DNA from 2 places in the Streptomyces sp. NBC_01429 genome. Region 2 is predicted to be linked to the other one. Evidence: riboswitches for the same ligand, from Rfam matches in the RefSeq annotation. Region 2 holds a riboswitch; the other holds the start of a gene.

Region 1 (3,380 bases), 5.8 Mb from region 2:
CCCCTCCGGCATGGACGACGCCCAGACGGCGCTGTCGGGAATCGGCCAGTTCGACGTGACCGCCACCCCGCTCCAGATGGCGATGGTCTCGGCGGCGCTGGCGAACGACGGGCTGATGGCGGCGCCGCACATGGTGTCGAAGGTGGTGGACGGCAGCGGCGGCACGCTGCGGTCGTACCGGGACGGGGACACCACCCGGATCGTCTCCTCGGCCACGGCCGCGCAACTGCGCAGCGCGATGGTGACGGTGGTGGAGGACGGTACGGGGACGAACGCGAGGATCGCCGGGGCCGAGGTCGGCGGCAAGACGGGGACCGCCCAGCACGGCGTGGACAACGACGGGACGCCGTACGCCTGGTTCACCTCGTACGCGAAGGACGCGTCCACCGGCAAGGAGGTGGCCGTCGCTGTCGTGGTGGAGGACTCGGGCGCGGCGCGCTCGGAGGTCAGCGGCAACGGACTGGCCGCGCCCATCGCACAGAAGATGATGGCGGCGGCCCTGAAATAGCCACTTCCCCCCACCTCCTCCACACAACCGGCACAGCCACTCGTCGACCTGGACCACCCCTCATGTGATCCAGGTCATCTTTGGGGTTGGCCGAAATCAGTGTTACTTTTTCGTCGTCACGAGTCTCAGCGACAAGCCCCGGCTTGCTGAGCGGCAACCCTCCTTCTGCGGTGGGGTGCCCCGGGTGATGACACGGCTCCACGCGCACACCGATGTGCCGGGAGCAAGCGCGGACCTGTCGGCCAGGTCCTGGACCTGATGACGGGAGTACGGGATGACATCGCGATCAGCGCTTTCCGCCCCTCGCGTCCCCCGTACCACTCGCACCCCTCGTGCCTCGTGGCTCCCGTTCCGGCTTCAGCATGCGCGGCAATCGCCGTACTCACTCACCGCACGGAGGAGTTCTCCCTCATGAGATCTGTCCTGCCCCGCCCCGCACGTGCCCGCGGGCGCGGCTATCTGCTGGCCCTCGCATCGGCCGGCACCGCCACCGTCCTGACCGCCGTGGCCGGCTGCGGGGTCGACACGGGCGGCGGCTCCGACTCCTCCTCCGGCAGCGGGTCCTCGGGCGGCAAGGGCGAGCAGATCACCGTCACCGCGTTCGCGGGGGCGTGGGGAGACCTGTTCAAGAAGTCCTTCGTCGAGCCGTTCGAGAAGGACACCGGCATCAAGGTGAACCTCGTCTACGGCGCCGACTCCGACTGGGTCACCAAGCTGCGCGCGGCGGGCGGCTCCAACGCGCCGTTCGACGTCGTGGCCCTCACCCCCGGCTCGCTGCACCAGGCGGTCGGCGGCAAGCTCCTCCAGCCGCTGAAGACGGGCGATCTCAGCAACTGGAAGCAGCTCGACCCGGTGCTCACCCAGCAGTCGACGATCGACGGATCGTCGTACGGCGTGCCGCTGACCACCGGCTCCAACGGTCTGCTCTACCGCACCGACAAGATCAAGCAGGCGCCCAAGGACTGGACCGACATCTTCGACAAGAAGTTCTGCGGTCATGTCGCGCTGCCCCCGCTGACGTACAACGCGGGCCTGGAGTTCTTCTCCGCGCTGGTCTCCCAGGACGGCGGCAAGCTGTCCAACCCCGCCGATGTCGACAAGGGGTTCGAGAAGCTCGCCCAGCTGAAGAACTGCGTCTCGTCCTACCCGGCGGACGCGGGCAGCGTCTCCACGGTCCTCCAGAACGGCGACGCCTGGATCGTCCCGTTCTGGGACGGCCGCGCCTTCGCCATGGAGAAGGAGGGGCAGCCGATCGGCTTCACCTACCCCGCCTCCGGCGCGGTGGGCGCGCTGACCTCGTACTACGTGCCGAAGGGCTCGAAGCACACGGCCGCGGCCTACAAGTTCCTGGACTACCTCTCCTCCGCCGAGCACCAGAAGCCGTTCGCCGAGGGCACCTTCTACGGCGCGGGCAACGACACCATCGACTACGACCCCGCCTTCAAGGCCAAGGTGAAGTACGGCGAGGACGTCTACAAGAAGTTCACCTGGGTCGACTACAAGACCGCCACTCCGAAGCTGAACGAGTGGCAGCAGCGTTGGAACCAGATCTTCAAGTGAGCGGGAACCCCACAGTGACCAGCGACCGTGAAGCGGCCGGCGAACCGCCGGCGCCGCACACCCCGACCACCCCGCACATCGAGATCGAGGATCTCGCCGCCGGGTACGAGGGGCAGCGGGTGCTCGACGTCGACCGGCTCTCCATCCGGCGCGGCGAGTTCCTGTCGATCCTCGGCCCCAGCGGCTGCGGCAAGACGACCCTGCTCAACAGCCTGGCCGGATTCGTGCGTCCCACCGGGGGCCGGATCACGCTGGACGGGGTGGATCTCACCGATGTCCCGACCCACCGTCGGGGCCTCGGTCTGGTCTTCCAGAACTACGCGCTCTTCCCGCACATGACCGTCGCGGACAACGTCGCGTACGGGCTGAAGGTGCGGCGGGTGGAGCGCGCCGAGCGGGACGAGCGGGTCGCCGAGGCGCTGCGCCTCGTCGGTCTGGAGGCGTACGCGGGCCGTCGGCCCAAGCAGCTCTCGGGCGGCCAGCAGCAACGCGTCGCCGTGGCGCGGGCGCTGGCCACCCGGCCCGCCGTGCTGCTGCTCGACGAGCCGCTGTCGAACCTGGACGCCAAGCTGCGCCGCGAGATGCGGGTGGAGCTGCGGGAGCTCCAGCAGCGGCTCGGCATCACGATGGTCTTCGTCACGCACGACCAGGAGGAGGCCATGTCGCTGTCCGACCGGATCGCCGTGATGAACGGCGGCAGGGTCGAGCAGCTCGGCTCGCCCACCGAGGTCTACCGGACCCCGGCGACCCGGTTCGTCGCCGAGTTCATCGGCGCGGCCAACATCCTGGAGGGCACCGGCGCCTCCGACGGAACGCTCACCGTGGGCGCGGCACGGCTCGACTCGGGTCTGCCCTCGCTGGTGGACGGCGCGCCGGTCACCCTCGCCGTACGGCCCGAGCGGGTCGTGGTGGCCCCCGCCGGGGACGCGGGGACGGACCGGGCCGCGTTCCCCGCCGGGAGCGCCGCTCGCGGCTCCGGGATCGTCGGCTACCGGGCCTTCACCGGCGAGGCGTGGCAGGCGCAGATCGTCGTGGCGGAAGGCGTCGCGCTCAACGCCCGTACGGCGCAGGAGCCGCCGGCCGTCGGGGCCGCGGTGTCGTTCGGCTGGGGCCCGGACGACGTCATCCGGCTCGGTGACGTCCCCGGGGACGTCAGCGAGCCGCGGAGGACGGCCGTATGAGCGCGCCCGCGACCGCCCCCGCCGACAGGACCACGGGCAAGACCACCGCCGAGACCGCCGGGAAGACCGCCCGCAAGCGCTACGGCGTGCGCGGGCTGCTGCCCGTCACCCCCGTCGTCGTGTTCCTGCTG
Region 2 (3,380 bases):
GCCGGACGCGCGTTGTCGGACGCCGGACTGAGCCCGGGAGCGTCCGGCAACCTCAGTGTGCGCGTCGGCGACCGCATATACATGACCCCCACCGGGTCCCGACTCGAAGCGCTGGACCCCGAGCGGCTGGCCGTGCTGGACGCCCGGGCGCCCCTGCACGAAGGCCATACGGCGGGGCCGCCACCGTCCAAGGAGTTCCCCCTCCACCGGGCCTTCTACCGGCGCGACCCCGCCACCCGCGCCGTCGTCCATCTGCACAGCGCCCACGCCGCGGCCTGCTCCTGCCTGCCGGCCTGGTCCCGCCGCAGCGCGCTGGCGCCCCTCACCCCGTACTTCGTCATGCGCGTGGGCCAGACCCCGCTGATCCCGTACGCGGCCCCCGGCGACCTGGACCAGGCGCGCCGGCTGGAGGAGCTGGGCTTCCCCTTCCACGCCGCCCTCCTCCAGAACCACGGCCCCATCACCGCCGGTGACACCCTCGCGCGGGCCGTGGACGCCGCCGTCGAACTGGAGGAGGTCGCACGGCTCACCCTCCTCCTCAAGGACACGGCCCCCCGTCTCCTCACCACCGAGGAGGCGACGGCCCTCGCCCACCGGTACGGCAGCACCTGGGAGGGCGCGGTGGACTGAGGCGGCGGGCGCGGAACGGTGGCGGCCCGGGAGGACGGCGATCCGGCCGTCGTACGGTCCTGGGCGCGCGCCGTTCCGCCCCGGCGGCAGTCTCGGTCCGGCCCCCAGCGCCGCGCCCGGGGCCGAAAAATCCGGCGGCCGAAAACTCCGACGGCCAAGCGGGAACAGATGGCGCGGTCGTGTTGCTTCAGATCCTGGCGACGTGAACACGACCCCGGAATCCGGGCATTGCGCGGGGCAGGTGGCCCGCGTAACGTTCGGGTCAGGTCATGAGTGTCAGCGTGAAGCCCTGGCTTGCTGACCGGCAACCCTCCCACCGCGGTGGGGTGCTCCAGGTGACGACCGGGCGGAGCCCGTCCGGGTTCCGCAAGCGCGAGACGGCGAGGCCCTGGGGCCCGCCGGAGACGGAAGGGGCGGAGGCGGACATGGTGTCACCCATCGCCCCGCTGCCCGCCAGGGTCCTGGCCCCGCGACGTCGCGTGCACCTTTACTCCCGGCCCCATATCGACCTCCAGCGTGTGGCCGGCGCGCTCTGTTGTTCCTGACCTGTTTCGCCGCCACCCGCCCCTCCCGATGAGGGACGGCGCTCTCCCACGGTCGATCAGGAAGGCACACTTCCGTGTCCTCGTCTTCTTCGCTGCCCTTTTCCCCGTCCTCCGCGCTCCACCTCGCCGTCGCCCTCGACGGCGCGGGATGGCACCCGGCCGCCTGGCGCGAGCCGGGAGCCCGGTCCCGGGACCTGTTCACCGCCGCCTACTGGGCCGACCTCATCGCCGAGGCCGAGCGCGGCCTGCTCGACTTCGTGACGATCGAGGACGGACTCGGACTCCAGTCCTCGGACCTCACGGAACCCGACGGGCGCACCGACCAGGTGCGCGGGCGGCTGGACGCGGTACTCATCGCCGCGCGCGTCGCCCCGCTGACCCGGCACATCGGGATCGTACCGACCGTGGTCGCCACGCACACCGAGCCGTTCCACCTCTCCAAGGCGATCGCCACCCTGGACTATGTGAGCTCCGGCCGCGCGGGCCTGCGGGTCCAGGTGTCGGGGCGGCAGAACGAGGCGGCGCACTTCGGCCGCCGCACGATCCCGCCCATCCGCTTCGGCGGGACGTACACACCGCGGGCGCGGGAAGCGATCGCCGAACTCTTCGACGAGGCCGCCGACTACGTCGAGGTGGTGCGCCGCCTCTGGGACAGCTGGGAGGACGACGCCGAGATCAGGTCCGTCCCCACCGGCCGCTTCATCGACCGCGACAAGCTCCACTACATCGACTTCGAGGGGCGGCACTTCAGCGTCAAGGGCCCCTCCATCACCCCCCGCCCGCCGCAGGGCCAGCCCCTCGTCACCGCGCTGGGACACGAGAGTGTGCCGTACCGGCTGATCGCGGGCTCCACCGACCTCGGCTACGTCACCCCGCACGACGCCGGCCAGGCCCGCGGCATCGTCGACGAGATACGTACCGAACGGGCCGGGACGGCACGGGCCGAGGAGCCCCTGCACATCTTCGGCGATCTGGTGGTCTTCCTCGACGACGACCCCGCCGCGGCGGCGGCCCGCCGGGACCGGCTGGACGGTCTCGCGGGACAGCCCTTCACCAGCGACGCGAAGGTGTTCACGGGCACACCGGCACAACTGGCCGACCTGCTCCTGGAATGGCAGCGCGCCGGACTCTCCGGCTTCCGGCTGCGCCCCGCCGTGATCGCCCACGACCTGCCGGCGATCACCCGCGGTCTGGTGCCCGAACTGCGGCGCCGCGACGCCTTCCGGCACACCTACGAAGCCGTCACCCTGCGCGGGCTGCTCGGACTGCCCCGCCCCGCCAACCGCTACGCCACCGCCTGAGCCGGAGGGAACACCGATCATGAGCAAGCCGCTCAAGCAGATACATCTCGCGGCCCACTTCCCCGGCGTCAACAACACCACCGTGTGGAGCGACCCCGAGGCCGGCAGCCACATCGAGTTCAGCTCCTTCGCGCACTTCGCGAAGACCGCCGAACGCGCCAAATTCGACTTCCTGTTCCTCGCCGAAGGGCTGCGCCTTCGCGAACAGGGCGGAAAGATATACGACTTGGACGTGGTCGGCCGCCCCGACACCTTCACCGTGCTGTCCGCCCTCGCCGCCGTGACCGAACGCCTCGGCCTGGCCGGCACCATCAACTCCACCTTCAACGAGCCCTACGAGGTGGCCCGCCAGTTCGCCAGCCTCGACCACCTCTCGGACGGCCGCGCCGCCTGGAACGTCGTCACCTCCTGGGACGCCTTCACCGGCGAGAACTTCCGCCGCGGCGGCTACCTCCCGCAGGAGGAGCGCTACTCCCGCGCCCAGGAGTTCCTGTCCACCGCGAACGAGCTGTTCGACTCGTGGCGCGGCGACGAGATCGTCTCCGACCCGGGGACCGGCGCCTTCCTCCGGGACGCCCGCGCCGGAGCCTTCGTGCACAAGGGGCAGCACTTCGACATCGAGGGGCAGTTCAACGTCCCGCGCAGCCCGCAGGGCCGCCCCGTGATCTTCCAGGCCGGCGACTCCGAGGAAGGAAGGGAGTTCGCCGCCGCCGGCGCCGACGCGATCTTCAGCCGGTACAGCACGCTCACGGAGGGCCAGGCGTTCTACACGGACGTCAAGAACCGCCTGGCGCGCCACGGCCGCGCCCACGACCAGCTGCTGATCCTGCCCGCCGCGACCTTCGTCCTCGGCGACACGGACGCCGAGGCCCAGGAGGCGGCCCGCGAGATACGCGGGCAGCAG

The links. Region 2 has a riboswitch for S-adenosylmethionine ahead of OG627_RS35415 (putative leader peptide). Riboswitches for the same ligand answer to the same signal wherever they lie in the genome.
Region 1: linked by a shared signal. The riboswitch ahead of OG627_RS27420 (ABC transporter substrate-binding protein) and the one ahead of OG627_RS35415 (putative leader peptide) in region 2 are both predicted to bind S-adenosylmethionine.

Annotation. Positions count from the first base shown of each region.
Region 1 covers NZ_CP109599.1:6,232,187-6,235,566, reverse strand. Annotated here, with positions in the region: gene OG627_RS27425 (penicillin-binding transpeptidase domain-containing protein) at 1-508, shown strand, start outside; SAM riboswitch class IV at 623-744, shown strand; gene OG627_RS27420 (ABC transporter substrate-binding protein) at 920-2,068, shown strand; gene OG627_RS27415 (ABC transporter ATP-binding protein) at 2,083-3,249, shown strand; gene OG627_RS27410 (ABC transporter permease) at 3,246-3,380, shown strand, end outside.
Region 2 covers NZ_CP109599.1:449,001-452,380, reverse strand. Annotated here, with positions in the region: gene OG627_RS02065 (class II aldolase/adducin family protein) at 1-630, shown strand, start outside; SAM riboswitch class IV at 896-1,009, shown strand; gene OG627_RS35415 (putative leader peptide) at 1,056-1,175, shown strand; gene OG627_RS02060 (LLM class flavin-dependent oxidoreductase) at 1,250-2,476, shown strand; gene OG627_RS02055 (NtaA/DmoA family FMN-dependent monooxygenase) at 2,496-3,380, shown strand, end outside.